Regions from separate parts of the Veillonella sp. 3_1_44 genome, predicted to be linked through region 3. Evidence: riboswitches for the same ligand, from Rfam matches in the RefSeq annotation. Region 3 holds a riboswitch; each other region holds the start of a gene.

Region 1 (10,713 bases), 230 kb from region 3:
CGCAAGATCAGATAGGAAGGATAAATCACTAGCTTCGGCAAAGCCGTTTCCATTCGCATTCGGATCAGATGTTATATCCTTACCTATAGGAGCATTGTCAGGCTTAGAGGATTTCCCGTATTTGGAATCATTTCCACCCGTAACTACAGCTTGTTCATTATTAGTCGTTTCCGATTCTATGGCCTTGGGAACGGCCCATTCACGACGAGCATTAGATGTAGTCTTATTGGCATTTAAATTGTGAGCACTTTCATCACCTGTATTTTCCGTTACAAGAGGATCTGCCTTAGGCGCAGGCCCTTCTGGAGTCGGAGGTTCAACCGGTGGCTTATCCTTAGGTATAGGCTCAATAGCGGTAGTTTTCGCATCACTTTCACTATCCTCAGGCAGATGAAAGCTAACCTCTGCGGCATCATAAGCCACACCGGTTCCAACGATACCACGCAAGGAAAGCCCCATGCCAGAGATAAGCATGATGGTAATGCCTAAAGATATAATAAAAGGTTTCAGATAATGTGATTCAAACATGGAATCACTTCCGTTCCGTAGCGACGCTAATATATTTAGCACCGTTCACCTTGAGCATGTCCAAAAGCTCGATAACATCGTTATAATATACATCTTTTGAAGCACGAATCACAAAGGCTTGTTGAGGTGCTTGTGTAACGATAGATTTGACCTCTTGCGCCAAGCGATCCGAAGAGATTTCCTGATTATCGATATACAGCGTGTGCGTTGTGGTCAAGGTAATGGTGATAGGTTCGATAGATTTCGCTGTAGACGTCGATGCAGATGGTAAATTAAGCGGAATTTGTTGCTCTGTATTCATGTACAGCGTGCCTACCATGAAAAATACTAATAAAAAGAATACGATATCAATCATGGGAATAATCATGATGGTAGGCTCTTTTTTAACCCCTAACGTGCGTCGTCTCATATATCATGTTCCTCGTTGTACGCATCAAGAATGTTGCCGCACTCATGTTCTAATGTCGCCACAGAATCATTGACCTTTGCCGCACAGTAACTGTGAAAGCCAAGGGCAATAATGGCCACGGTCAAACCTGTAGCCGTTGCCACTAAGGCTTCAGAAACACCACCTGTAATAATGGTCGGAGCCCCAATGTCGCCACCTACCACAGCAAACGCACGAATCATACCGAGGACCGTCCCTAGCAACCCCAATAACGGAGCCATTGTTACAATCATGCTGAGCCAACTAAGGCCGCGTTTTAAACGTTCATCAGCGTACGACACTACATCTTGAAGGCGGTTTTCCAAGCCATTATAATTCTTTGCATTGCGGATAGCACGGGCAAATAAAGAACCAAGTTCCTCTGTATCCCGTTCCAAAACACTTGGTAACATAATCCAAGATTGATTCTTCTCTAAGACCTTATTAAAACGGCGCAAATCCTTTGTAAACTTGCGATATAGAAAGATACGTTCAATGCCAATCATCAAGGTAAACAGTAAAAAAATCACCAGCGGATACATAACAAATCCACCAGCTACAAATAAATGCGCTATACTACTCATACTAACCTCCAAAAGCCACATACTTTTAGGCTCTATCCGGGTTAATTATACCACGTTTTATCCCACCGAAAACAGATATAGAGCGTAAAACCACAACATAAATAGATATAGGATGACTTGCAAGATAAATATAGACTAATTCGCTAGATAGACATAAGCTAGCTAAAGTCCACAGGATAAAATTAGGGTTATAGGGCAAAACCAACACGTTTTGTCCTATAACCCTAAAATTAAAATACAAAAAGGCTGCACTAGAAATGATATACATTCTAGTACAGCCTTTGATACGTTCCTAAATAGATTAGTCTTTTTTAATAAAGCCTACAATGAAGCCACCTACTGACAGTGCAATGCCTAAACCGCTACAGAACATACCAATAGAATACCACAATGTGTAAGATTGGTTATTCTCAGAAATCGCCTTTGCTGCCGCTTGAGCATTTGTAGCATTTCTCGCAATTTCCAAATTAGCCGCCCCTGGATCTGGATTTAATAATAGAATCGCAATACCAATAATTAGAACGACTACACCTACAGGTAATAATAATTTTTTGTTCATTTGAATGCCCCTCTCGTAACATTAAACGATTAATAAATAATATAACTTAATTATACACTGATTTTTGCATTTTAAAAAGATGAACTTATATATTAATCATCTTTTATTAGACAATTAATAGCAAATAATTAGTCGCAATTAGTTATTATGACATAGAAAAAGGCATAGTATGCAACTACTATTGGTCCAAATCCAACAGTGAACATTGATACTATGCCTTTTACAAATACATCTGTAGTTATATCGAAATGCATACGATTGCTAGTGGAGTGCGTATTAAGATAAGTTATGCCGGCTTATCTAATATATATTTAGCAATACGATTATATTTAATAATACAATATGTATTTACCGATCTACTTATTGTAAAGACTTATCGAAAACGCCAATAAGTTCTTCAACGGCTTGAGATTCGCTCATTTCACCGTCTAAGACAGCGGCTTCGACTTCGCCCATGCGACCTTGAATGACTACATTGTTAAAGAATAGGTTGTGCAAGTGTTCGTCAATCATATCGCGTACCCAACGGAGGGATTGTTCTTGACGACGTTTTAAGAAGACCCCATTTTCTTTGCCTTGTTCAGTAAACTCTTGGATAACATCCCACAATTCATCGAGGCCATCCTTTGTAACAGCTGAACATGTATAGGCTTGAGTCTTCCATTTTTCCGTAGCTGGACGGATATAATGTAACATCCGATCGTAATCACTACGAGCAATGAGTGCTCGTTTGAGATTATCTCCATCAGCCTTGTTGACCACAATAGCATCAGCAAGTTCCATAACGCCTTTTTTGATGCCTTGCAATTCATCGCCTGCCCCCGTTAAAACGATGAGCATAAAGAAGTCTACCATGGAACGCACGGTAACTTCGCTTTGCCCAACCCCAACGGTTTCAACGAGAATAATATCGTACCCAGCAGCCTCACAAAGTAGCATAGTTTCTCTACTTTTACGAGCCACACCGCCTAGTGTACCACCAGCTGGCGATGGACGAATATAAGCCTCTGGGTGTTTCGTCAACGTTTCCATCCGCGTTTTATCACCCAAGATACTGCCTTTTGTGACTTGGCTCGTAGGGTCTACAGCCAGTACGGCAACCTTGTAACCCGCTTCAATGAGCATGTTACCGAAGGCTTCAATAAACGTACTTTTACCGGCCCCAGGCACACCAGTAATACCGATGCGCAATGCCTTGCCCGTGCGAGGCAATACGGCTTGCAACACCTGTTGAGCTAGTTTGAAATGGTCCTTATTATTACTTTCTACTAATGTGATAGCCCGTGAAAGTATAACGCGGTCCCCCTGCTCGATACCGCGTACATAATCAGCGACAGTCAATTTCTTTCGCCGCTGTACGGGACGTACCGCTGGAGCCAGATGAGCTGAACTAGATAAGAGGCCGTCATGCATTTCCTTGACGCCTTTCATTACGTGACACGCGTAAGTATCATCTTTCTTCGCTTCTTCTGGCACCCAGTCGGGACGATAGGTACTACCCTCGGTGCTTGCGTTTTTTACACCTAATTCAGGGGCTTTGCCTTCACCAGTGGTGAAAGTTGCGTCCTGTGTATTGCGCAATTCATCCGGAGTAGGCCGTTTGTTATCAGTCATGAGACTCGTCTTGAACGTGACTAGTCAATGTTTCTAGTAATTTTTTCGCCGCTACTGGCAAAACTGTACCAGGGCCAAAGATAGCCACTGCGCCATGTTCGCGTAGGAATTCATAGTCCTGAGCAGGGATTACGCCGCCGATGGCAACTAAAATATCTCCACGGCCCCGCTTGTTGAGTTCCTCTACAAGTTGAGGCAATAATGTCTTATGCCCCGCCGCAAGAGAACTAAATCCGACAATATGAACGTCATTATCCACCGCATCTTGTGCTGTTTCTTCTGGAGTTTGGAACAAAGGTCCGATATCCACGTCAAAGCCCATGTCCGCGAAGGATGTAGCGATAACTTTGGCACCACGGTCATGACCGTCTTGGCCCATCTTCGCAATCATGATACGAGGGCGACGACCTTCGAGTTCTTCAAAGTTATCTGCCATTTGGCGTACTTCTTTGATTACATCGTCATCTTCAAATTCGCTGGAGTATACACCGGAAATAGAGCGAATAACCGCTTTATGACGACCGCATACCTTTTCAACAGCAAAGGAAATCTCACCCAAGGATGCACGAGCACGAGCCGCTTCAAGTGCAAGGGCAAGCAAGTTACCTTCACCCGATTCTGTAGCCTTTGTGATCGCTTCAAGACATGATTGAACCTTTTCTTCATCCCGGTTAGCACGCAATTGTTCGAGACGACGAATTTGCGCTTCCCGTACAGCTGTGTTATCTACGTCGAGGATATCCAATGGATCTTCTTTATCTAGACGATATTTATTGATACCGATGATTGCTTCACGACCAGAGTCGATACGAGCTTGGCGACGTGCGGCAGCTTCTTCGATACGCATCTTAGGAAGCCCTGTGTCGATAGCTTTCGCCATACCGCCAAGGGATTCGATTTCTTGGATATGACCCCAAGCGCGACGAATCAATTCATCAGTCAACGCTTCTACATAGTAGGAACCGCCCCATGGGTCGATAACCTTACATACCTTAGTTTCATCTTGGATGTAAAGCTGAGTGTTACGCGCAATACGTGCAGAGAAGTCCGTAGGCAACGCAATGGCTTCGTCAAGCGCATTTGTATGTAGAGATTGCGTATGACCTAACGCGGCACCCATCGCTTCCATACATGTACGAGCCACGTTGTTGAACGGATCTTGTTCTGTAAGAGACCAACCGGATGTTTGGCTATGTGTACGAAGTGCCATGGATTTAGGATTTTCAGAGCCGAAGCTATTGATAATCTTAGCCCACAACATACGAGCCGCACGCATTTTTGCCACTTCCATGAAGTAGTTTTTACCGATTGCCCAGAAGAAGGACAACCGTGGTGCGAACTGGTCAACATGAAGGCCTGCATTAACACCGGTACGGATATATTCGAGACCATCGGCCAATGTGTAACCTAATTCGATATCTGCAGTAGCGCCCGCTTCTTGCATATGGTAGCCGGAAATGGAGATACTGTTGAACTTAGGCATGTACTGGGATGTATACGCAAAGATATCACCGATAATACGCATAGATGTAGCTGGAGGGTAAATATAGGTATTACGTACCATGAACTCTTTCAAAATATCATTTTGAATTGTACCAGCCATAACCTTTTTATCTACGCCTTGTTCTTCACCAGCCAAGATGTAGAACGCCATTACTGGCAATACGGCGCCGTTCATTGTCATGGATACGGACATTTGATCAAGAGGGATACCGGAGAATAGAATTTCCATGTCGAGGATGGAGTCTACCGCAACACCCGCTTTACCAACGTCACCTACTACACGAGGATGATCGGAATCATAACCACGGTGAGTAGCAAGGTCAAAGGCGATAGACAAACCTTTTTGGCCCGCTGCCAAGTTACGACGATAGAACGCATTGGATTCTTCCGCTGTGGAGAAACCAGCGTACTGACGTACTGTCCAAGGACGAGTAACATACATTGTGGAATAAGGTCCACGCAAGAATGGAGGTACACCAGCCATATAGTCAAGGTGTGTCATTCCTTCATAATCCATCTCTGTATAGAGAGGCTTTAGTTGGATTTGCTCCATTGTTGTATTATATAAATCTTCAAAGCTTTTTCCTGTTTCTTTTTGAAGTTCAGCAAGCCATGCATCGCGAGATGTTGCTGTCTGAGATCCCAAGCCAAGAGAGGAGAAGTCTGGATTTTTAAACATGAGCTCACATCCCTTTCTTATCTTGTAACGTATTCAAGATTTCGTAACAATTTGCACGAACAGAAATGAAGTCGTCCACGCCAGCTTCACGGTATACAGGTTCTAAGTCCTTAGGAGGTGCCCCTGCTAAAATAACCGTTACATGTGGCATAGTTTCTTTCAATTCCTTAGCGAGTGGTGGTACCAATTCTGGATAGGTATCATCTGTAGAACAGATAACAACAACATCAGCACCACTTTCACGAGCAGCTTTCGCCGCATCAGCCGTTGTTTCATGACCATCATTTTTGATAACTTCAAAAGCCCCTACTTCGAAGAAGCCTGTGGAGAAGTCCGCACGAGGTTTATGTTGAGGGATTGGCCCCATATTGGCCAAGAATACCTTCACATTATCTTTCGTACGTTGTTTATAATTCTCAGTGCGCATGCGAAGTGCTTCAAACTGTTCAGTCCAGCGATGGGCTGCAATGGATTCAATCGTTTCGGATGCAATATCGCCAGCATCTAAAGCCTTGCGGATTTGACGTATTGTTAATTTTTGTAATGCACCGAGTTCAATAAGGCCAATCAAAGCGCCTGGCTCTGTCGTACCTGCTTCTAGGGTAGCCTGTGCTTTCACAACAGCATCTGGCTCCGCACTCGCCAAGTACTCTTCGATTTGAGCAACCCGTTTTTGACGCAATGTTTCTTGATTTTCTGGTTTTGGATCAAGCAATTCTTCAGTCATATTCGCATACATGTTGTTACCTACAGCCACATCTTTGCGGAATGCAAGGTTTTTGAAGCGTTCATCAAGAACTGCTTTAACTTGAGCTTGTGGATAGCCTTCTTTCAAGGCTGCTATGATACCACCTTTAGACTCAATAGTTTGGAACTCGGCCCAAATTTTTTCGCATAATTCAGCTGCCAATGTTTCCACATACCAAGAACCACCTACAGGGTCCACTGGTTGACGTAACTCGAACTCAGTTTGTAACATCACTTGAATATTACGGGCAATACGGCGAGAGAAATCGTCAGCTTTGCGAATTGGTTGGTCGAATGGGGACACTTCAAGGCTATTCAAACCGCCTACAACGCCAGAGAATGCTTGTGTTGTATTGCGCAACAAGTTTACATATGGGTCGTATACAGTTTTTGTGAAAGCCGATGTTCTGCCGTGTACATGAACAGCACGGTCAGCTTCTTCGGCACCGAACGCTTCCATGATGCGCGCCCAAAGCACACGTAATGCACGTAATTTAGCAATTTCCATGAAGAAGTTTGCACCCAAGGAGAATGTAAACATCATGCTGTTAGCAATAGTGTGAATATCGATGTTACGTTGTGCCAATTGACGTACGTAGCAAACCGCTGTCGCCAATGCATACGCAACCTCTTGCACATCGTTCGCGCCACCATTAGCGTATACATCGCCAGATACAAGTACAGTTTTAAGCTCTGGAGCTTGTTCTTTAGCCCATACAACAGTATGTGCCATTTCATCAAAGGCTGTATCTAAAGACATATGCAATGTACCATCTTTAGCCCAAACACCAATAGGGTCTGCGCCAACGAGACCTTTCAAGTCAGAGGTCTGTTTTTTAGAGCCTTTCACCGTAGCGGCTAGCATACCGAGCAAGATAGCTGCAGAAGCACCTGTTTCAATGTATAAAGGATTTTCCTTTAAATTAAAACGTTCAATCAATTGGCTACAATCATCCATAGTAGACAGAGATGTACCGCCGATACCAACAGCTGCGCCTACTTGCACATCTTGATCATGGCGTGTTGCTTCATCAAGGCGAATATTGTGAATGGTGCCACCTTTTACAATTTCGTATAAACTTGCATGGTTAGCATCCTTAGGAAAGGATTCGTCTACATATTGGGATACGCCCCAAGAGTCTTTAATATAACCACTTGCCTTTGTGCCACGTAGGAACTCACCTGCTCCAGGATATACACCCTTTGGAATTTTTTCTCCATGCAATGCAGGCGTGTAAATTGGTTGTAACGTAATTCCCTCATAGGTCTTAGTGAACATCTTCTTATGGAAGTCGCCACCTTTTAACGCTTTTTCAACCTCGGCCTGCCATTGTTCATACGTAGGTTTCTTAAACTCATCAAAGGATACAGGTGCTAATAAATCACGTTCAGCATCCTTTGAAGTCTTTTTGTCAGACATATATGTGCCTCCTTTTCAACTCGAAACCATACCGAGAAACAGCGCACCGTACCTGCGAATTGTTAGATATATGAATCACTCGAGCTTTATCTTATTGGACCACATCAACCTCAAAATGTGTCCATCGGTTTAATGTCTATAAAACTTGACGCATATACTCAACATCCACTCTAAGGGCAATAAAAAACGTGCCACCTAAAGTGACACGTAAGGTTTCTTATTGAAAGGTACACTAAAAAATACTGTAGCCAGCATACCCCAATCCCCTTCCTATCGCTCGTAGGTACATAACGGTGATTATCAAATAGGCAGTTCTCCTGGCTCGGGATCATCACCTCGCTTTCGCCTTCCCAGATTACTCCAGTGACATATATGAAAGCAGGCTCATCCTTACAGTGGCGGGACCGCATCGGCTTATACCGATTTCTCTATTAAGTCTTACGACACCTATTCTCTATATTCGTTGTTCTAAGTCCAATATAGTGTAACAATATGCACAAAGTCAATGAACATAACATTTAATCATAAGTACCAAAACTAAAGTTATAACTGAAAATCATATGCAATAACTAAAATGCATGAGTTAAGAATTTAAGGATTAATGATATAATAAGTACTATCACGAGGAGGCATTATGGACCATACAAGTAAAAAAGGGTTAATCACAGCCCTTAGTTGTTATATAATTTGGGGCTTACTCCCTCTATATTGGGCATTATTAAACCATGTTTCACCGTATAATATACTGGCACAACGCATTATCTGGTCAGGTATTTGCATGGCGATCGTTGTATTTGGCCTACATTTTAAACAATTCAAAAAGGACTTTCAATTACTAAAAGAACAACGTTCACAACTATTCCTACTTTTAGTTGCGGCAGTCATCATCAGTGTAAACTGGTTCACCTACATTTGGGCCATCGCCAATAATCAAGTTATGAACACGAGCCTTGGCTATTACATCAACCCACTCTTCAATGTAGTATTAGGTGTCATCCTATTTAAAGAGGTTCTATCTATACCGAAAAAGCTGAGTGTCCTCATCGCTACCATCGGCATCGCCTTACTCACCTATCAGGTAGGATCCTTGCCATTAGTGTCGATGATCCTCGCCGTTTCCTTCGGTCTCTATGGAGCCGTAAAAAAGAAACTGCTCATCTCTCCCTTTACGAGCATCGCCTTTGAGGCTTGGTTATTAACACCGCTAGCCTTACTATATACGACCATGGTCGATAATACCGTGTGGTCCTATTTCGGCACAGACTGGTATACGACCATATTGCTCATAGCCTGCGGTCTAACTACATCTGTCCCATTGGTTCTATTCTCCTATGGTGCGCAGCTATTGCCGCTCAACCTACTAGGTTTCTTGCAATATGTATCCCCTACCATTGCCTTGTTGCTAGCCATCTTTTACTTTGGTGAAAGCTTTGGCACACCACAGATGATTGCCTTCGGTTGTATCTGGATAGCCTTAGTATTATTCTCGTTATCGAGCCAAATTACAACGCGCATTAGCCTAAAAAAGTAAGGTATATCCTATATATCAACTAAAAAGCTGTATCAAATGATACTCTCATTTGATACAGCTTTCTTTTATATAAACGTATTAATCTAACTCATGTTAATCTAACTCATTCATATTGGTCGTATTCAGATTAGAAATGTAATGGTTATAGGCCTCAATCATACGATTATAGTCATTATCTTGTTTTGAACCCATATAGGTACGGATTGCCCCAATTGTAGAGTTTACAGAGGTTTTAACAGAATCATACTTAGGACTAGTAATACCATTTGATACATCACCAATAGCTTGCAACTCTTGATTGATAGCATTTACATCTAATTGTTTTTCACTATCGATCTTTTCTAGGACCGCAGTAAGTCGCAAATGAACCTCTTGTGCTGCAGCTGCATTTTTCTTGCCTGCATCACGCAATTGTTGTAACCGTTGTTGCAAGCGGTCCGTATTGATTTTATGCATAACATTATCAAAGTCAGCATAAATAGGAACAAATTGTTCATACAATTGAACATATTTAGGACCTAATTGTTGCTCCTTAGCATAGTTATCTGTGGTATACCCTTTAGATTTATAGTATGCATCGAGCTCTTCGGCCACCGGTGTAATTTCATTCAATTTTGAAAGCAACTTATCTAAAGGCTCCTTCATTTCATCATAAGGAATACCGGCTTGCTTAGCCTCTTCTAATTCTTTTTGTAGCTGCTTAAAGTTCGGCGCATTAAATACAGTTAAATGCTGCCCAGCTTTTAACTCATTAAGAGTTGGCGTATTCGCATAATCAAACATTACAGCCATGCGATTGTATCGACTTACAGCTTTCACATATTGATTAAATAACTGCACCTGATCCTGCTCAGACCGTTGCGCAATTTCCTTACGGCTCTGTTCAGTACCCTGCCATAGTTCTGACATACTACAACCGCTCAAAAAAAATGGGGATGTCAATGTCGCCGCACACAACACAGCCATTACTACCCTTTTACCAAATGGTTTCATGATGAATCCTCTCCTTCCATCAATACACAACCTAATTTATACATATTAATTATATACTAATATGATTTTTATGAATAGGATTAATATATAAAGGTCATTTATCAATTTTGTCAAGTGACTAATAGAAT
Region 2 (10,713 bases), on a different contig from region 3:
ATGCTTATTAACCTTGATGAGTTGTTAAATACATTTAGAGAAAAAATTTTTGATTATATACGAAACACAGAATTATTTTTAATTTCGTTAATTCCTTTTATGCGTGGATACTCAACTGTTATTAATAATCTGACTGTCAAAGAGAGACTAACTCAATTGATGCATGGATATAAAACAGATACAGTTGATATAGCAAAGTGTTATATTGACTTATTTGGAAATAAGGATGATATACTTCCAAATAGTTATCTAGTGAATGTTAATGATATTTTGGCGAAAAGCTTTGATGGACAGGAAATTGTTAATAAGGAGAAATATCCTCTATTAAATCGGACATTAATACATTCTTTTACTTACTTATTTTTAAGATTATTGATAGAGAAAAAATTGGTATCAAAATATAATATAGATACTGAAAGCAGGGGAGGAGCTAAACAACTTGGACAAATAATCTCAAAAGCTTTTCCTGAAAATAGTTCAAATAAAGATGATATAAAAAATAGGGTTTTTCTTACAACGAAGAAAACCCTGCTGAATGAATTTAATCATTTTGAAGGCAATATGAGTATCTTCCAACCAGCAATTGATATTACTGATTATATGTTGGAAAAAGAAAAATCAGATATTTTGACATTTATAAATGATTTATAGAGTGTGATTAAGGATAAGAGTTATAAAAATATAAGTATAAATTACCGGATTCGTTTGTCAGAGGGTATGAATTACGAGTTATTTTATACAAATAAAACCTGTCTCATATGTAAAGGTAAAATGTTCTTTGTTAACGAGAAGTTTAAAGTACCTAAAAAAATCTAATGATAAAGATTGGAAGAGTACCGTTATTAGTCCATCGGTGTTTATATGATTAAAATAGTTGATAGCAAACTGAATTGAAAATAAGTAAATGCGTTAACTTAAGAGTATACGCAGTGGATCAATCATGATTATGTTCTCGATAATCGTCTAATTGAATGTATTATGGACCATGCTATGGCCTCTGGATATAAAGAAATGGTGCTAGATACAATTGAACCGTTGCAAGCAGCGATCCTTTTGTATAAGAAGCATGGCTTTGTTGAATGCGAGCCGTATTATCATAATCCTATGGACGATGTTATTTATATGAGTAAGAGATTGTAACAAAATACGTTTAGCACTTATAACTTAGGAGCGTACTAGCATGAATAAACAGCAAGTAAGAGGATACCTTTTAGAGGTAGTGTTATCAAAGTTAATTGAAGTAAATGGATATGAAGTAATTACAGATGAGAATATTGGTAATACTGATGAATTTAAAAGTTGTGGTCGTAATGGATTAAAAGTTAAAGGACGTGGTGGTTATCACCAGTTTGATACGCTAGGAACGTTTAGAGTCACCCCTCCTTTTATTTATCCATTAAGGTTGTTTGTAGAAGCTAAGTTTTATTCATCAGATAGACCAGTTGGCATTGAGAAAGTCAGAATGGGAGTGGGAATTCTTGATGATATTAATACTAATTATTCAACTGTAAATATGACATTGTCCGAGTTATTTCTTGCTAGGTATAACTATCATTATGCGATTTTTTCAACGTCTGGATTTTCTAATGATGCACAACGTTATGCTATTGCACATAAGATACATTTAATTGATTTATCAGGTCGTGAATATAAATATATCACAGACTCTATTGAGAGTATTGTTGATATATTAATGTTCGACACTAACGATATAGAAAAGAACTTGTTTAAAACATTCAAAAGAAGCTTTTCCCACTTAATTCACACAGAGGAAACTGATGAATGGAATTATAAACAAGCTATTGAATGTATTGGCAATAGATTATTAGTACAATCAATATTATCTTTAAGGGAAAAGATTAAGGGTAAATATATATTTTTAGCTACAATAAATAGTGTGAATATGATTCCCTTATTTGCAGACGCAGCTTTTAATGAGTTACTAAAAAGTAATCCACACCAAAACATTTCAATACATTTCAATCGTGAAAATAGTGATGAATGGGTTATAGTACCAATAGATAATAATGGTAATGAGATTAGAAGTCTTAGTGCACGATTTACTCTTCCTGAGTTATTTTGTAAATATATGAAAGATGATCTCGAAAAAGCAATGGATATGAAAGAAAAGATATTTGCTAAAATAGTGTTTATTGCTTATCTAGATAAGACGAATCCTACATTATGTACGTTAACTTTTGATAAATCTACTACGTTATTAAATTCTTGGTGATTTTGAATTATATAAAGGAGCTTTTATGGCGATTACGTATACAGAACATCTACACGTACTGTAGGCGTTATGGGGGACTTCCGTACATACGATTACACATTGGCATTGCGTGGCGTAACAACAACAGACTTCATGACTGCTGACTGGGCGTGCATCCCTTACGACGTATTGGACACAATCTCCCGTTGTATCGTAAACGAAGTACAACACATCAACCGTATCGTGTACGACATTACATCTAAACCACCTGCTACAATTGAGTGGGAATAAGAAATAACTATAGTTATTACTAAGCTAAATCAGCCTCCTATCTTTTGATGGGAGGCTTTTGTATTTTGTACAAAAATTGGTATACTGATTTTAAGTTATAGATTTTAATTTAAACAGTTGTTTGAAAATAGAGGGGCTATGAATATAACAAGGTCTTTTGGAGAGTATTTCAAATATTCTCTCCATGATGCAAGGGTTCAAAAAATAGAATACGCAGATGGTAATTTAACTTTTACCTTTGATTATATTTTTTCCTATGAGAACGGTGTTGAACAGACTCATAAGGCTAAGATTGTATTTGAGAAGTGTGATATTGATGATTTAGAAATTCTCGTCTTTAATAGTACAATTTTAGATACTTTCACAGGTAAAAGAATTGAGTTACCTCAGTATCAACAGGAGTATAGTAAAAGTGAGTTTGAGGTCATTACGGAGACCTATAATTGGGGACGTGCTGCATTCCAAGGCTGGCTATGGACTGAAGGAAATCCTGTTCACTGTATAATGAACATATACTTTACAGGCAAAATGGTATATGTAATCGATGAGGCCTAATATGAGTTAATATGTTGTTAGTTTTTGAAATTGTAAATTACTTTATTCTAAAAGGAGATACGGAGTTCTTTATTATGAACGGAGTTAATTCTGTAAGGACGTAAGAATATGAAAACTTTAAAAGAATTTTTAGATAGCCCTATATATTTAGATATTATAGAGGAATTAGGGACTGATAACTTTAATAAAGAACTACAAAGTATAGAAATTCAAGAACTAAGAAATCGATTGAATCAAAGGCAATTCTTATTAGAAGGGTTTAATTGCAAGTTATATTCTGAGAAAGAGTTAGTGCAATTTTTCGAGCAATTAATAGAATACAATCGTAAAGAACTGATTCTTTGGAGTAAAGCCTTTTGGCAATACAGTGATGAAACTTGGGAAGAATATTCTGATGGTGAATTTCCAAAAGGCGAGGAATTAGATATAGAAGATAAATCAACTATACTTGAGATAGGAAAATATTCTATAACGAGTATTGCTATGTATATGATTGAATTTGATATTTTGAAAAATCATACAGAAATATTAGGAGATTACTATAAACGAATGCATCTTCCTGGTGCAGTGAAATACGCACGAGAAATTAAAGGGCTTTATAAAAGTCTTTTTGGTTAAAATATATAATATAGTTTTAGAAGATAAGGAAATTTTTAAAAAGGTTCTAGATTGATTAGAAAATCTTAACATAGAGCAATTTAGTTTTTCCTCGGATATACTTTAAGGGTGATATGGTATATGTAATTGAATGAGGCCTGAGATGAGCAATTTAGATTTTACTATTTGCTGTACAGTTACTTTCTTCAGCAAGAAGAGGAGAATTCCACCGAATTTAAATAAAGGAATGTATTATCCTCATTTTGTTATAAAAGGTACTGAGGAATATCTTGGTATCAACTTTATTGATGGTGAAGATGTCATCTTTGATAAACCAATTCAAGCTAACGCTTTACCAGTATATGAAACCGTAGATTATTCTGCTATACAAGCAGGTACTGAGTTCTTTATCATGGAAGGCGGCAATATTGTTGGTGAAGGGATTGTAAAAGAAATCTTTCAACATAAACCGTATGGGAGTAAATAACTATGGGTTATAAAAATGTATGTGTAAACTGTAGGATCTCCTTGTCGGAGGGCACAAACTACGAGTTGTTTAACAGAAATAAAACCTGCCCTACGTGCAAAGGTAAAATGTATCTTGTGAACGAGAAGTTTAAGGCTCCTAAAAAATCTAATGATAAAGAATGGAAGATTATCGAGTATTTGTTGTTGAGTGGCTATGATTTCCGTAATCCTTATTGTGGATATGAAGAATGTATTTATTTTGAGTTCCCTAAGAATCTACAAGAGGCAGAGGCGTTTATCCGTGAGATGCGAAAGTTAAAGTAATCATTTGAAGGAGCTTTTATGGCGATTACGTATACCGAAGAAAAGAATTTTACGCCCCAGCAAGTAGCAGAGTTGTTTCTGTCTGTTCGTTGGGTGGTAGGTAAATATCCAGATCGATTACATAAGGCTTTAATGAATTCATCTCGTGTGATTACAGCTTGGAATGGAGATCGTTTAATAGGTCTTATTCGCCTTATGGACGATAGTGAACTTGTGTGTTTCATCAATTATGTGCTGGTTCATCCTGATTATCGGGGCCAAGGTATTGCTGGTCATTTGCTTGAAATGGTGAAAGAGGCTTACAAGTCTTATTTGTATATCAATGTTATGATTGGTGATAGCAAGAATGCACCATTTTACGAGAAGCATGGGTTTAAGATAAAAGATAACTCCTTACCAATGCAATATCGTAATGTGCCTAAGTATACGAAAAAGTAAATATAGTAAATATAAGGTTCAGCAGAAAAAGGCTACATGTAATATCTCTACGTGTAGCCTTTATGGCGTAAAGCGTTTATACTAAAAATGATTTATTTTAGCCGACTCATTTTAAAATGTGTTCTATACAAATATATAAATACATAAGTATATAAGCAAATAAGTACATAAGTATATAAAGAAGGATATTAATATGTTAATACGAAAAGCGACAACCGCAGATTTAGATGTAGTTACACATATCGAAGCAACATGCTTTCCTCCTGCCGAGGCTGCACCTCGTGAGGCTTTTAAGGAACGGTTAAAGTATTACGCAGGTCATTTTTTGATTGCCTTTGATGGAGACACACCTATTGGTTTTATAGATGGTTTTGTGTCTGATGATGAAATCTTAACGGATGAGATGTTCGCAGATGCTTCCTTACATAATCCCAATGGTGCTTGGCAGATGATATTTGGTCTGAATACAATGCCTGAGTATCGGAACCATGGCGTAGGGGGCAGACTGATTGAGGCTTTCATAGAGCTGGCGAGAGAAGAAAAGCGAAAGGGCGTAATTTTAACTTGTAAAAAAGAAAAGATTCCCTATTATGCCAAGTTTGGCATTGTAAATGAAGGTGAATCGGAATCTGATCATGGCGGTGCTAAATGGTATCAAATGCGAAAGGTACTTTAGTTTTAAGCGGTTAAATTGACGGTTTTATTTTTTATAAAAAGGAGATAATAAGATGAATTGTATCAAATATCAGGTTTTTATAAGTTCGACGTACAAAGATTTAATCGAAGAAAGAAAACAAGTATTACAAGTATTGTTAAAGGCAGATTGTATTCCAGCTGGTATGGAAAACTTTGTTGCTACAGATGATGAACAATTTAATGTTATTAAAAATGTTATAGATCTTTGTGATTACTACATTTTGATTCTAGGACGTCGTTATGGTTCAATAAATGCAAGAACGGGAATTAGTTATACTGAAATGGAGTATAACTATGCAATAGAGAGAGGTATTCCTGTTTTGGTATTTTCTATAGATGATTCGGCAGAAATTGATCCTGAAAAGATAGAGAAAGATCCTATAAAAAATGGTAAATTAGCAGAATTCAAAAAGAGAGCTATGAATAATCGCTTAGCAAGTGTGTGGCAGGATATGTCTGATTTAATTGCAAAGGTTGCAATTTCAATTATGCGTGCAAAAACTGAGATAAAGAGACCAGGGTGGCATAGAGGCTCAAATGATAGCCTAAAAACTTTAAGTGAGAAAAATTGTTGTTTAGAGGCTGAAAATACTGAATTAGAAAGTAATTTTTATAATAAGTTGATAGAATTACATTTTGTAGAAAAGGTATATATTTTTACTGATAGTACTAGAGTTGACACGGATAACATTAAAGTTAATTTATCTGAACTGTTTAAATTTGTTTCATTAAGGTTAACAGGTGTTAAAACAGTATTAGCGTTTGAAAATGCAATAAGTGCTTTTAAACCTGGGTATGAAGTTGAAGAACAAGATGCACTAATTGTTAAAAATAAATTTGAGCACTTGAAACTTATAGAATGTTATGTAGGAGATGATAATATTGAATATATAAGATTAACTAATTTAGGCAAATCGATTATGAACAAATTAAATGCATAAATTAATAATCATAATAGGGAAAATATTTTCTACTAGTAACGATTATTTTAATATAAAAAATAATACCAAAGTATTTATTGAAAATAGAAGATTAAATAGATGTTGAGCTGGAAACGCATTCGAGTTGATAGGCTGTAATTACGATATGATATAAAGTGCTTGTAAATATCTAAATTAAAGCATTTCAATGTATATATTAGTTTTACGATTAGATGAGTTCTTAGTGAGAAAAGTATTCTCAATGGTAATGGAATTTATGTTATTTTTTCTAGTATGTATTAGAGTATATCTCATATCTAGAAAAAGGATTATGATAATTCTGTGTTTAATTAATCCATAAAAAGAAATTATAGAATATGTGATAGTCTTAAATGATTGTTATGATAAGAAGCTAAAAGTTAGCAGTGCAGCACTTTTTTTTATATTATGTAGAGCTTTATGCGTATATAGCAGTACCCCTATGTGTTTATTGACATGGTATGCCCCTCATGCTACGATGAGGAAAATCACATATGATTGGGTTAGGTGTCTATTGACTTAATAGAGAATTTGGTACAAGCCAAAGCGGTCACGCCACTGTAACAGCGAGGTACTTTGCATAGAGGGTGAAATGCTCTCGGTCACTGAAGTTTTTGGGAAGGCGCAAAGTAACGTTGAACTGGAGCCAGGAGAACTGCCTAATTAACAATTGCCAATTGACCTGCGAGAGACAGGGATGGGGATTGATATAGATGAATTTATACTAGCTATGCATAGTTGAAAGCTCATACTATATGCTAGCTTATTAGGCGTGGTAGTTAGTCTAACTGAGATGACAGCCCGTTTCCTCTTCGTGGGGAGACGGGCTTTTTATGTGCACTTATAGTGATAGTTTTAGTTTGAGAGAAGAGAGGGATTTCATGGTTAAACAGAAAAGAAAATGTATGGCTTACATAGCCACGGTTTTCCTCCTAATTGTTAGTATGCTCATCGCTGCATGTGGAGGTTCTAGCGAAACGAAAAAAGATACGGCGCAAAATAACAAGCCAATCGAAATCACAGACGTAACAGGTCGTACGGTAACGCTTAAAAAGCCAGCAGAGAGAGTTGTCTTACAGTGGAGTGGTGCCGGTGGTCCATTCTTTACGATTTCCGCACTTATGGGCAAGGATACGCCGAAGGTTATTGCCGGCATGGATACATCTTTGCAGGATTATAGAGCGGATATGTGGAAGCACTTTACTGCTGAAATGCCTGAGTTAGCTAAGATTCCAGTAGTGGGTACAGTCGGTGATAAAACATTTAACGTGGAGCAAGTTATTTCCTTGAACCCAGATGTTATTTTCATTCCTGTTGACTTGAAAGAACAATATGAGTCCGATGCTAAACCAAAACTAGATGCAGCAGGTGTACAAACGATTTATATCGACTACCATGCTGAAAAACTTGAAAGTCATCAAAAATCCATCGAAGCCATCGGCAAGGCTTTAGGTAAAGAAGAACGAGCTGCAGAAATTAGCAAGTTCTATACGGATCGTGTGACAAGAGTTCTCGACCGTGTTAGTAAAATTAACAAACCAAAACCAACTGTTTACCTTGAAGTTGGTATGAATGGTCCGGAAGAATTTGGTAATTCCTTTAGTAGCAATTACTCTTGGGGGGCATTAGCTACCATGGCTGGTGCTGATGTAATCACAAAAGATGCTATTAAAAAGTCATCTCCAATTAATCCTGAGTTTGTATTGGAAAAGAATCCAGACATCATTATGATTATGGGTTCTTACTGGCCTAAGAAACCAACTTCTATGCGTTTAGGTTTTGAAGCTACTGAAGATTCGTCTCAGGCGTTGTTGAAAGCTTTCACCACAGAACGTCAAGGTTGGAGCGAATTAAAAGCTGTTGAAAATAAACAAGTTTACTCTGCGCACCACGGTCTTCCACGTGAAGTCTTTGATGCAGCCGTATTCGAATATTTAGCAAAAACCTTCTATCCTGAAGAGTTTAAAGATGTAGATCCTGAAGCTACACTTAAAGAGTTCTATGACAAATTCTTGCCATTCTCTTATAGTGGCATCTGGTTTATGCATATGAATTAGGGTTGTGTTGTGCGTGAAGGAGCTGATGATGTAAAACCCAAATAAATGCTGTTATATATTGTGTTTATTAGAACTTATTAAGTTTGGAATCGAGGTATTCTATGGTTAAGAAAAAGAAATTTATGGCTTATCTTGCCACGGTGCTCCTGCTAGTTGTGAGCATGATTATGACAGCTTGTGGTGGTCCAGCAGATACGAAAAAGGATGCGGCACAATCTGGCAAACAAATTGAGATTACAGACGTAACAGGTCAAAAGGTTACGTTGAAAAAGCCCGCAGAACGCGTAGTAGTTCAATTGAGTGCTTCTGGTGGTGCGTTCTTGACTATGGCTGCGTTGCAAGGCAAAGATGTGGCTAAGACTATTGTTGGTATTGACCCTTATTTAAGCAAATTGCGTACAGATATGTGGGATCGCTACAAATCTGAAGTGCCAGAGTTGGAAAAAATTCCTCTCATTGGTAACGTAAATGATAAAACATTTGATGTGGAAAAAGTAATTTCCTTAAACCCAGATGTTATCTTCATGCCTTTATATTTCAAAGATCAATATGAAGCTGATTACAAACCTAAAATCGATGCAGCTGGCATTCCTACTATCTATATCGATTACCATGCGGAAAAGCTTGAAAATCACCAAAAATCTATCGAAGCTATCGGTAAAGCATTGGGTAAAGAAGAGCGTGCAGCAGAAATCAACAAGTTCTATACTGACCGTTTAACACGAGTGATGGACCGCATTAGCAAAATCAATAAACCAAAACCAACTGTTTACATTGAAACAGGTAACGAAGGTCCAGAAGGTTTAGGTTTTGCGTATAGTGCAAACGTAGCATGGGGCGCATTAGCAACGCAAGTTGGTGGCGACCTTATTACAAAAGATGTAGTTCAAAAAGCAGGCCCTGTTAACCCAGAATTTATTTTAGAAAGAAACCCAGATATCATCATGATCATCGGTTCTTACTGGCCTAAGAAACCGACTTCCATGCGTTTAGGTTTTGATACAAATGAAGCTAAATCTCAAGAATTGTTGAAAGCTTTCACTACAGAACGTCAAGGCTGGCCTGAATTGAAAGCAGTTCAATCTAAAAATGTTTTTTCTACTCACCATGGTTTACCTCGTGAAGTATATGACGTTGCAGTATTTGAATACTTAGCTAAAACATTCTATCCTGAGGAATTCAAGGATGTAGATCCTGAAGGCACACTTAAGGAATTCTATGACAAATTCCTTCCATTCTCTTACGGTGGCGTTTGGTTTATGCAGTTGAACTAAAAAGGGGTTTTGTATAGTGACGGAAACTAACAATCAGTACGATTATAAAAAACAGAGCTATAAAAAGCTCATGTTTATTATCATTGGTCTGATCATTTGTGCGGTAAGTTTTGTTACCGATATTATTGTAGGTCCTGCATCACTTACGTTAAGTGATGTATGGCTCGCATTAACAGACCCAGCAGAGGTATCCAAAAACGCATATGTTATCATTTGGTCGATTCGTCTTCCGACGGCCATTATGGCATTGCTCGTAGGTGCTTCTTTGGGCATTGCTGGTGCTGGCATGCAGACTATTCTTGATAACCCGTTATCTAGCCCATATACACTTGGTATATCCGCAGGGGCTGGCTTCGGTGCATCTCTCATGGTTGTTGTAGGCGCTAGTGCATTAGAGTTTTTAGGTGTCTTTATGGTTCCATTTGGCGCCTTTGTATTCGCTAGTTTGACGAGTTTCTTTATCTATTCCATCAATAAGATTAAGAACTTCTCCTCTGAAACGATGATTCTCGCCGGTATCGGCATGATGTTCTTGTTCCAAGCGCTTCAATCCTTGATGCAATATATGGCATCTCCTGAGGCCCTTCAAAACATCGTGTTCTGGACGATGGGTAGTTTAGCTAAGGCAAATTGGGTGAACATCTCTATTGTTCTTATCGTGCTAGTAATCATGCTACCGCTTATGATGCGTGAATCTTGGCGTTTAACAGCATTAAAATTAGGCGATGAAAAGGCTTCTGGTCTTGGTGTTAATGTTGAAAGCTTACGAGTAAAAGTGTTTGCTTTCATCTCCATCATTACAGCCGTTGCCGTTTCTTTCGTTGGAACCATTGGTTTTATCG
Region 3 (10,713 bases):
TCGCCATCGCGGTATCTGCCGTAGGTTATGGCGCAGCTTTCTTTGGTGTTGACCTCAATGCGACACAAACAAGTCAAGTAACAATTGTGCTCTTGTGGTTTGCAGCGATTCTAAACTTCAGAGGGAATCGTTTCACAGGTCGACTCAGCAATATGACTATTTGGGGCTCTATTGTTCCGGTTTTATTAATCGGTACAATCGGCTGGTATTGGTTTGATCCATCTATCTATTGGGCGGCATGGAACCCAAATGATCTTCCGCTTTATGATGCGGTAAAACAATCTATTTCCCTAACTTTATGGGGCTTCCTAGGATTTGAGTCCGCAGCGGCTAATGCTGATGCTGTTGAGAATCCAAAGAAAAACGTACCTATCGCAACTGTGGCGGGTACATTAGCAGTGGCAGTGGTTTATATCTTGTCCACAAACGTTATGGCAGGTATTGTGCCTAACGTTGATTTATTAAATTCTAACGCACCATTCGGTTTGACATTCGTATACATGTTCAATGATACAATTGCAAACATCGTTATGGCTGCTATGGTTATTTCTTGCTTTGGCGCTTTGCTTTGCTGGCAATTCACATTGTCTCGCGTCTTCAAAAGTGCAGCAGAACATGGTTACTTCCCTAAAATATTCGCTCGTGTAAATAGCAAAGATGCTCCTGTTCGTGGTGTATTGATTTTACTCGCTGTTGAAACATTACTTACTTTATTCACTGCAAGCGAATCCTTGCGTGAGCAGTTTGAAATCCTAGTAAACTTAGCGGTTGTAACTAACGTAGTACCGTATGTATTGTGCATCTTGGCAGTACCTACAATGATGCGTATGGCTGGCGTAGCTGAAAGTCGTATTAAACGCTCTAATTACTTGTTCGGTATAGGCGTTCTTTACTGCCTATATGCAATCTACGCATGTGGCTTTGATGCTATGGTAGGTAGCGCAGTGGCAGTAAGCATAGGCTTGGTGATCTATGTTTTGCGTAAAGCGTGGGATACACGCAGAGCACACCGCTTACAACAAAGTATTGATTAACTGAATACATCTCGTCTTATTAGAGGCTATTACTTGGTAATAGCCTCTTTTTTATCATAATCATGCATTAGACTTATAATTAATGCGAGCTAGATATGAAAAAATATAAAGAGTATTATTATTAATCAAATTTTTGCTGTGTATAAAAAGATTTTATAATAAAGTTTTTACATTGCTTTATTATTATTAAAATTAATATATATACCGTCATATACAGTAAATATAATAAAAAATTATTTATATAAGTTAATTTATATAATTTTATGCAGGATTGTGAATTTAATCATTAATCAATATTTTTTATCAGTATAAAAATTATATTGAAAATATGCGAAATACATATACCCATAAGGGGTATATGTATTGTAAATAGAGTGTTAATATAGTATATTTATAATCGATAAAAATGAATGAACTAGTGAGTGTCGGTATTTACCGAGCGTAAAAGAGGAAAATGGGTGAAAAACCCATACTATGCAAATAGCTGTAATGAGGAGCAAGGTTTCATTATAGGGTCACTGGGAAACTGGGAAGGCCGAAATGTTGCGATGAATCAGAGTCAGAAAGCCTGCTCTAAAGGCATGGTATGCATATGCTGTGCTTAATTTGGGTTAGTCGGGCGACTAACCTTTTTTCGTTCCCTAGCCTTTAAGCTTCATCGCTATATAAAAAGCTAGTACCATTAGTTTGTCATTTGAATTGTTGTTAGTGTTTAGAGAGTTTAGGAGGCGCCTATGGGCAAACGCTTTGTCAAACAATTGGGGCAATTTATTGTTACCTTGTTTGGCATCACATTTTTGACATTTTGTCTCACCTATTTAGCACCAGGTGACCCAGTAACGATGTTACTTGAAACGGCAGATACTATCGTATCTCAGGAGCTTATCGATGAAACTCGAGCTCAGCTTGGGTTAGATAAACCATTTGTAGTACAGTATGCAAACTGGGTCGTCAATGCCGCACAAGGTGATTTAGGGATGAGTTATTCTGCTAAAAAACCAGTAGTAGATCGTATGTTGGAGGCTTTACCAGGTACATTAATGTTAGCGGGTACGGCTTTAGTATTTACGCTGCTCTATGCATTGCCTGCAGGTATTATAAGCGCCTTAAATCGTAACAAATGGGTTGATTATGTGTTGAGATTTCTATCCTTCGTAGGCGTATCTATGCCTACGTTCTGGTTAGGTCTTGTACTGATTTACATCTTCGGTCTTAAATTGGGCCTTGTACCGATTGCATCCTCTCGAGTGACTGCGTCTGGTGTTATTTTGCCCGCTATTACTTTGGCAGTTGTTGTTGGGTCTAAATACATGCGTCAAGTGCGGCTAGTTATCCTTGAGGAAATGCAAAAGGATTATGTTATTGGCGCTCGTGCTCGCGGTGTTAGTGAGATAAAAATTTTATTCGGTCATATTTTACCTAATGCGGTGTTACCACTCATCACTATTCTTGGTGTTGTTATTGGTTGGTTACTAGGTGGTGTGGCAGTCGTAGAAATGGTATTCTCTTGGCCGGGACTTGGGAATATGGCAATTTATGCTATTACTATGCGCGATTATCCATTGATTGAAGGTTTTGTGTTGTGGGTTGCTTTAGCATATATGTGTATTAACGCATTGGTTGATGCATCATATATCTTATTAGACCCTAGATTGAAAAGGGAGAGAGCATAATGGCAGAATTTATTCAAAAACATAAATTGTTCTCTTTCTATAGTGGGTTGATGATTATCATTGTTCTCATCGCTATCTTTGCACCCTGGCTTGCACCGGGCGATGCTTTCACCTCAAATATAAGTCAGGCATTGCAAGCACCAAGCAGCCAACATTGGTTTGGTACAGATAAATTAGGACGTGATGTATTATCTCGTATCATTTATGGTACTCAATTATCCTTGTTCATGGGCGTATCCATCGTCGTTATCATGGTGAGCATTGGTACTATCATCGGTGCTATAGCAGGCTATTTTGGCGGTAAAGTTGAAATGGTTCTTATGCGTTTAGCAGACATCATGTTATCATTCCCTGGTATCGTATTGGCTATTGCTATTGCTGGTATTCTAGGTGGTAGCATTGTAAATACGATTTTAGCCTTATCTGTTGTAGGTTGGGCAAAATATGCTCGTATTGTACGTTCTATGACGCTCAAGGTGCGCGGTGAGGAATATGTAACGGCTGCTGTTATGATGGGCGCATCTACGACGGCCATCATCAGACGTCATATCATTCCTAATATTATGCCTCTCGTTATTACAACAGGTGCATTAGATATCGGGGCTATCATGATTGAGGTAGCAGGTTTATCCTTCCTTGGCTTTGGTGCTCAGCCACCGACTCCAGAATGGGGTCTTATGCTTAACGAGGGTCGCCAGTACTTGCAAACGAGTCCATGGCTCATGGCATTCCCTGGTATGTCCATCCTTATCGTGGTTGCTATTTTTAATCTTTGGTCTGACTCCTTACGAGATGTAGTGGATCCAAAAAATCAAGGATAAAATTGTTTTTACCTTCATAAATTTGAATCTTTATCTAGTGAAAGTTTCATTATGACTGGTAAGAAATTATGGTTTTTCCATCACAACTATTTTAGATAGTGATGATGTTAAATGTTTTTATGTTTTACATGTAGTTGTAAAAGGAGATTTTAAATGAAAAAATCTTGGAAAAAGGCCCTATTAGCAGGTCTTAGTATTGTAATGATGGGTTCCTTCATAGCTGGTTGTGGGTCTGATAATAATGGTGCTGCTAACAAAGATGTATTAAAAGTAGGCGTTACTAACTTCGCATCCACATTAGAACCTACAGAAAACTTCTTCGCATGGGTTGTAATGCGCTATGGTGTAGGTGAAACATTGGCTAAGTTTGACGAACAAATGAAACCTCAACCATGGATTGCATCTAAATGGGAAGTATCCCCAGACCATAAAACGTGGACTTTCACAATCAATGATAAGGTGAAATTCTCCAATGGTAAAAAAGTTGATGCAGCAGCTGTAAAGGCGTCTATTGAACGTGCTTTTGCAAAGTCTAATCGTGCGAAAACATTCTTCGAATATGACTCTATGGAAGCTAATGGTCAACAATTAGTTATTCATACAACAAAAGAATATCCTAATATGCCTGGCCTTTTAGCGGATCCGTTGTTCCTAATCGTTGACGTTCAAGCTGAAAAAGATGGCCGTAACTTTGCGAAGGAAGGTCCTATCGGTACAGGCCCATATGTAGTTAAATCCTTCACTAAAGAACGTGCTGAAATGGCTGCGAACGAAAACTACTGGGATGGTACAGTACCATTTAAAACTGTAGAAATTCCTTCCATCGATGACCCTAATACGCGTGCTTTGAGCTTACAATCTGGCGACGTAGATATGGCTGTTAACATCGGTCCTGGTGAAATTGGTTTATTCCAAGGCAATGATAAATTCAAAGTAGATGAAATCGCATCTCTTCGTGTCGTATTGGCCCGTATTAATCAAAAAGGTATTCTTGGGGATGACAAAGTTCGTGCTGCAGTTATCTCTGCAACAGACCGTAAAAACTATGCTGATGTATTGTTAAAAGGTACATTTATTCCTGGTTCTGCTCCAATTCCACCATCCATGGACTATGGCTTCAACGATTTGAAAGATCCTAATGCGTATAATCCTGAACGTTCTAAACAATTGTTGGCTGAAGATGGTTGGAAAGATACTGATGGCGATGGGATCCTTGATAAAGATGGCAAACCATTAACATTCAACTTCATAGTATATAACTCTCGTGCAGAATTACCACTTTATGCAGAAGCTGTTCAAGCAGACCTTAAAAAGGTTGGCATCGATATGAAAATCAAAACAGTTGACTATAACTTGATCGATAAAATGGGTCAAGACGGCGACTATGATATGCTTATCTCCAACATTGTAACAGCTAATACAGGTGATCCAATCTGGTTCTTGGCTAACTATTGGCACACTAACAACAATGGCTCCAACCCTCAAAATGGTTCTGGTTACTCCAATCCACAAGTTGACCAATTGTTAGATGCAGCTGAAACTGAATTCGACCCAGCAAAACGTCGTGATTACGCAATGCAAATTCAACAATTGTTGATGAATGATGGTGCTGCATTATTCTTAGGCTATCCTAAAACTAATATCGTTACAGGTTCTTACTTGAAAGGTGCTGTAATGTACCCAAGTGATTACTACTGGATTACTAACAAAATTACAAAATAGTGAGGAGCTATAATGGCAGAAAACATACTAACTGTAGAAAACCTTAACATTGCGTACCAAGGTGTGCCTGCTGTTATGGATGTGAACTTTACCTTGGAACGCGGTAAGGTATTAACCATTGTAGGTGAGTCCGGATCCGGTAAAACTACTGTAATCCGGGCCCTCATGGGTTTATTATCTGTAGGTGGTGAGGTTACAGACGGTACAATGATCTTTAACGGTCACAACCTTCGTACCCTATCTAAGTCAGAATGGAGAGCCATACGTGGTAAAGATATGGCTATGATTTTCCAAGATAGTGGTAGTGCATTAGATCCAATTGTTCGCATTGGTAAACAATTTAGAGAATTGTTTACATCTCATATTGAAATCACTAATGATGAATGTGATCGACGAGCAATTGAGTTATTAGAATCTGTATCTCTTCCTAATGGAGCGGATATATTGCGCCGTTATCCACACGAATTATCTGGTGGTCAACGTCAACGTGTTGGTATTGCTATGGCGTTAGCATTGGACCCAGCATTACTCATCGGTGACGAACCGACATCTGCACTCGATGTAACAACACAATCTCAAGTGGTTATGCAAATGCTTGAACTAGCTAAAGAGCATAATTCTGCAATAGTCATGGTAACTCATAACCTTGGTGTAGCAGCGTATATGTCTGACTATATTATTGTTATGAAAAAGGGCCGTGTTGTAGATGCTGGAACCCCACAAGACATTTTGGAAAATCCATCTAATGAATATACGAAACAACTAAAAGACGCTGTGCCAACATTGGGAGGAGGTCGTTACATTGACTAATTACGCAGTAGAAATTAAGAATGTATGTAAACGATTCCCACTTCCTACTGGTGGTGAGCTTGAAGCATGTAAGGATATTAATATAACTCTCGAAAAAGGTCAGTCCCTTGGGATTGTAGGGGAATCTGGCTCTGGGAAAACAACATTGGTTCGTATGATTATGAAGATGCTTCCTATTACGGAAGGCGAGATTTATGTAGATGGTGTAGAGATTCAACATATGAATTCTGAACAAACGAAAGAATATCGTAAAAAGATTCAAATGGTATTCCAAGATCCATCTGCAGCTTTTAACCCACGTATGAAGGTTAAAGATATCATTCTTGAGCCACTTTATAATTTTGGTCTTCTTGAAAAGGGAAAAGAAGAGCAAATCGCAGGTGACTACCTGGAAATGGTAGATTTACCTCGCGAGTTTATGCATCGCTATCCTCATGAAATGTCTGGTGGTCAACGCCAACGTGTTGCCATTGCTCGTGCTATCGTTTTAGAGCCCGAAATCCTCGTGTTAGACGAGGCTACTAGTGCCCTAGATGTATCTGTACAAGACTCCATTGCGTACCTTTTGGCGCGTTTACAAAAAAAGAAAAATTTAACATACCTATTTATTGCTCATGATATTGCCTTTATTCGTACGATGTGCCACAAGGTGGTCGTAATGTACAAAGGTGCTATCGTTGAAGAACTAGATGCTTTCCACTTGGCGGATGCAAAACATCCATATACAAAGGTTTTATTGAGCTCTATCTTTGAAATTGGTCAAGATCATAAGCCGCTTACCTTGGATGAGGCTGCATTAGAAGCTTAATAGGAAAATTTACTTTCAAAATTTCAAAAGTATAAATTTGAAATGTAGAGAGTTACATCGGATAGGTAAACTTAAAATAGCAGTTAGTTTCAAGACTAACTGCTATTTTTATGCATAGTTAAGATATGAAATTTTTTAATAGATATATTGAAATGTTTCTCAAATTATACATTGTGTTAACACCTAATATATAGTATAGTTGACTGTATAAAATATACCCCTATGGGTATAACAAGATATGCTCATATGAAGTGATGTACATAGATTCTCTTTATATTAACTATTGTAAAAGCAGGTTATATTTACTAGATTATGTTAATGCAAAAAATAGTGAGTATCTGAGTATAAATAGATAGTTAATGTGTGTAGAAAGGTTAGGTGTATAAATGAAAGGATTACGCAAGGCTTTACTAATTGGTATGACCCTTGGTGTGACTATGCTCGGGACTATTGGTTGTATGAATCAAGATTCTGCTTCATCTAATGATGTATTAAAGGTAGGGGCTATTAGTTTTGCTGGCACATTAGAACCAACGGAAAATTATTTTAGTTGGGCCGTTGTACGATTTGGTATAGGTGAAACGCTTATCAAGTTTGATGATCAAATGAAAGCAACGCCTTGGCTTGCCACCTCTTGGAAGCAAGGTGATGACAAGTTAACATGGACTTTCACCATCAATGATAAAGTTAAATTCTCAAATGGTAATAGTTTGACAGCTGAGGCGGTAAAAGCATCTTTAGAACGAACTTTTGCTAAAAGTAAACGAGCAAAAACGTTCTTTAACTATACAGAAATTACTGCTAACGGTCAGGAGTTGACCATCAAGACTGACAAGGAATATTATAATTTGCCCAACTTGTTAGGAGATCCATTGTTTTTGATTATGGATGTGACAGCAGAGGCGAATGGTCGTGATATTGCAAAGGAAGGTCCTATTGGTACTGGTCCATATGTAGTATCCTCTTTCACAAAAGAGCGTGCTGAACTAAAGCGCAATGATAATTACTGGGATGGCAAGGCAGGCTTTGCTAAGGTTGAAATCCCATCTATTAATGATGCGAATACTCGTGCTATGGCGTTACAAGCGGGCGATGTAGATATGGCCGTTAACATTGGACCTGGTGAATATAGTATCTTCCAAAATGATAAGAAATTCACTATCTATGAAGTGGCTTCCTTGCGTGACGTATTTGTTCGTATGGGGCAAAAAGGGAAACTACGAAATCCAAATCTTCGTGCAGCCCTCATTGCAGCAGCAGACCGTGAGTCTTATGCGAAGAACCTCATGAAGGATACCTTCGTAGCCGGTAAGGCTCCATTGCCACCATCCATAGACTATGGCTTTAACCAATTGCGTGATCCTAATAAATATAATGTAGAACGTGCTAAAGAATTACTGAAACGTGAAGGTTATGAAGATACAAATGGCGACGGTATTGTAGATAAAGACGGTGAAAACCTCGTACTTGATTTTTATGCCTACACAACTCGTCCTGAATTGCCATTATATGCGGAAGCATTGCAAGCGGACTACAAAAAAATCGGTGTAGATTTACGAATTAAAATCGTAGATTATGCGGTTATCGACACATTATCTCAATCTGGTGATTATGATATGATTATCTCCAGTGTTGTAACCGCTAATACGGGTCAACCAGTATGGTTCTTGAAACAATATTGGGGTATAGGCGTTGAAACTAATGGGTCTGGCTTCTCTAATCCTCGTTTCGATGAATTGTTGGCTCTTGGTGAAAGTAGTAGCGATCCAGTGGTGCGTCGTAATGCGGTTATCAATGCCCAACAACTGATGTTAGATAACGCTGTAGCATTATTCCTTGGGTATCCTAAAATTAATATTGTAGGTAATAAACATATTGATGGTATCAAGATAACACCGTCTGAATATTACATCATTACAAAAGATTTGAAAAAGAAATAAAGTTTGCTGCTTACATAAAAATAAAAGGACTAGCTCGCATGGGCTAGTCCTTTGTGTTATCTAAATATTATTTTTTTTCTGTTACATCTAAGTCTGCCATGTTAACTGCATTGGCCTTGCCAATCATTTTATTATACTTGGTAAATAATTGCGTATAAGCTTCGCCATAAGATGAGTTGATAATAATGTAGTTGCGTGCCTCTGCAACAAATTCTTTTACTGAGTCTTGATACTCTCTTACCGCATTTTGTACTTCTGGTGTAGTACCAGGTTGTAATTTATTGAGGCGTTGTGTAATTTGTTGTAAGTTTGATTCTACCTTTTGGGTGTCTGTATTCCCATCTGGATCAATAAGGTCAATAGTTTGTGCTGTTATGAGATTTATCTCTATAAAGTTAACCGCATTTTCCCGCTTTTCTCCCTGATACTCAGTCATGCGTTCGTTATAAAGCTCATTATTACGATTATCTAAAGCTAAGTCTAATGCATTATATGTAGCGTAGAACTGTTCTGCTAAAGGTACATATTGAGCTGCTAGCTCATCGCTACCTTTATAATTATCCTTTTCATAACGACGTTCCACATAGTAAGATTGCAACTGATCAGCAATAGGAATAATTTGATCAAGTACTACGAGGACGTCATTTGTCGCTTGGTTTACGTCTTCGTAGGGTGTAGAACTATCTTGTTTTGCTACCTCTAATGCAGCTTTAAGTTCCTTATATTTAGGTAAGGTAATCGTCGTATTATGAGACCCATTGCGCAACTCTTCAAGAGTTGGCTGTAATTGGTTAGCATAGGCTACACTGTATGAGTTATATGCATCTAATGCAACAATATAAGGTCGTATGGCGTTGATTTTATCGTCAACGGTTGATCGATATAAAATTGTCGTTGTATTGGATGATAAGAGTGTATACACCCCATAGATCCCACCACCGATAATAGCAGCACCGAGCACAATGGCTGCTATTAACTTGATGTACCCCTTTTTCAACTGCGCACGCTCCTTGAAAACACACTAACTCTTTTGGATCCATTTGGACAGACTAATGTCCTAAGAGTAATTATTTACATTATATCACAACTTTACGTGGCAAAAAAGACGTATAGATACGATAATTATAAGGAATAGATGAAAATGTTAGATTTGGACATGTATTTATATTTATAATTAGCGATTAAACGATGAATGAGGCTGTAAGCTGTTATAAAAATATACTTTTAAAAGTAAAACTATATACTCTCTAGACGTTGTAGCTGCGGCTGGTATAATAGCAAGTATAGTATTCATTATATGGGGAGTTCGTTATGTCAGAATCGAATCATTTAATCAATTTTGCTACATCTTCGGAACTTATTGCTAATGGGGAAGGGCGTAATGTATTATCTGCTATTGAAGATGGATTACGCAATTGTGATGAGTTTTTAATATCGGTAGCATTTATTACTCCAGAAGGCTTATTAACATTAAAACCAATTCTTAAAGAGTTAGAAGAACGTGGCGTCCGAGGACGTGTGTTAACGACGGATTATCTTGGTTTTAATAGTCCACAAGTTTTGGAAGATTTAGGAAATTTAAATAATATTGAGTTAAAAGTGTATTGCACTACACAAGGTAGTGGTCATGGATTTCATACAAAAGGCTACATTTTTAGAAAAGATGAATCTTATCAGATTATAGTTGGTAGTTCTAATTTAACTATTAATGCATTAAAGAAAAATCGTGAATGGAATACTCGATCTGAAGCTCATTGCAGTGATACCTATGCTAGAGAAATCACGGAAGAATTTGACTTGTATTGGAATTCAAAATTTTCTATTCCTTATGAAGATTTTATTCCTTGGTATAAACCAAGATGGGTGCGTCCAGAGCGAACTTCACAAAGGACTGTAGCAGAGCAA

The links. A riboswitch is a leader RNA that binds a small molecule or an ion and turns the genes downstream of it on or off. The one in region 3 is predicted to bind cobalamin.
Region 1: it holds a riboswitch for cobalamin, as region 3 does, so the genes downstream of both, HMPREF0873_RS04605 (methylmalonyl-CoA mutase family protein) here and nikB (nickel ABC transporter permease) in region 3, are expected to answer to the same signal.
Region 2: it holds a riboswitch for cobalamin, as region 3 does, so the genes downstream of both, HMPREF0873_RS07380 (ABC transporter substrate-binding protein) here and nikB (nickel ABC transporter permease) in region 3, are expected to answer to the same signal.

What each region holds. Positions count from the first base shown of each region.
Region 1 is NZ_GG770200.1:203,345-214,057, reverse strand. It holds gene HMPREF0873_RS04635 (hypothetical protein) at 1-528, opposite strand, end outside; gene HMPREF0873_RS04630 (biopolymer transporter ExbD) at 533-937, opposite strand; gene HMPREF0873_RS04625 (MotA/TolQ/ExbB proton channel family protein) at 934-1,539, opposite strand; gene HMPREF0873_RS04620 (hypothetical protein) at 1,841-2,098, opposite strand; gene meaB (methylmalonyl Co-A mutase-associated GTPase MeaB) at 2,459-3,712, opposite strand; gene scpA (methylmalonyl-CoA mutase) at 3,705-5,894, opposite strand; gene HMPREF0873_RS04605 (methylmalonyl-CoA mutase family protein) at 5,899-8,061, opposite strand; cobalamin riboswitch at 8,351-8,527, opposite strand; gene rarD (EamA family transporter RarD) at 8,696-9,592, shown strand; gene HMPREF0873_RS04595 (DUF3829 domain-containing protein) at 9,686-10,585, opposite strand.
Region 2 is NZ_GG770201.1:158,617-169,329, forward strand. It holds gene HMPREF0873_RS09965 (AAA family ATPase) at 1-651, shown strand, start outside; gene HMPREF0873_RS07330 (N-acetyltransferase) at 979-1,140, shown strand; gene HMPREF0873_RS09820 (hypothetical protein) at 1,181-2,233, shown strand; partial or broken gene HMPREF0873_RS07340 (GMP synthase (glutamine-hydrolyzing)) at 2,288-2,503, shown strand; gene HMPREF0873_RS07345 (hypothetical protein) at 2,642-3,058, shown strand; gene HMPREF0873_RS07350 (hypothetical protein) at 3,167-3,676, shown strand; gene HMPREF0873_RS07355 (hypothetical protein) at 3,819-4,142, shown strand; gene HMPREF0873_RS07360 (hypothetical protein) at 4,250-4,447, shown strand; gene HMPREF0873_RS07365 (GNAT family N-acetyltransferase) at 4,466-4,885, shown strand; gene HMPREF0873_RS07370 (GNAT family N-acetyltransferase) at 5,079-5,561, shown strand; gene HMPREF0873_RS07375 (DUF4062 domain-containing protein) at 5,614-6,522, shown strand; cobalamin riboswitch at 7,029-7,218, shown strand; gene HMPREF0873_RS07380 (ABC transporter substrate-binding protein) at 7,422-8,597, shown strand; gene HMPREF0873_RS07385 (ABC transporter substrate-binding protein) at 8,699-9,871, shown strand; gene HMPREF0873_RS07390 (iron ABC transporter permease) at 9,888-10,713, shown strand, end outside.
Region 3 is NZ_GG770200.1:436,193-446,905, forward strand. It holds gene potE (putrescine-ornithine antiporter) at 1-1,034, shown strand, start outside; cobalamin riboswitch at 1,438-1,625, shown strand; gene nikB (nickel ABC transporter permease) at 1,769-2,707, shown strand; gene nikC (nickel transporter permease) at 2,707-3,528, shown strand; gene HMPREF0873_RS05580 (ABC transporter substrate-binding protein) at 3,682-5,250, shown strand; gene HMPREF0873_RS05585 (ABC transporter ATP-binding protein) at 5,263-6,060, shown strand; gene HMPREF0873_RS05590 (ABC transporter ATP-binding protein) at 6,053-6,868, shown strand; gene HMPREF0873_RS05595 (ABC transporter substrate-binding protein) at 7,255-8,808, shown strand; gene HMPREF0873_RS05600 (DUF3829 domain-containing protein) at 8,876-9,805, opposite strand; gene HMPREF0873_RS05605 (DUF3427 domain-containing protein) at 10,120-10,713, shown strand, end outside.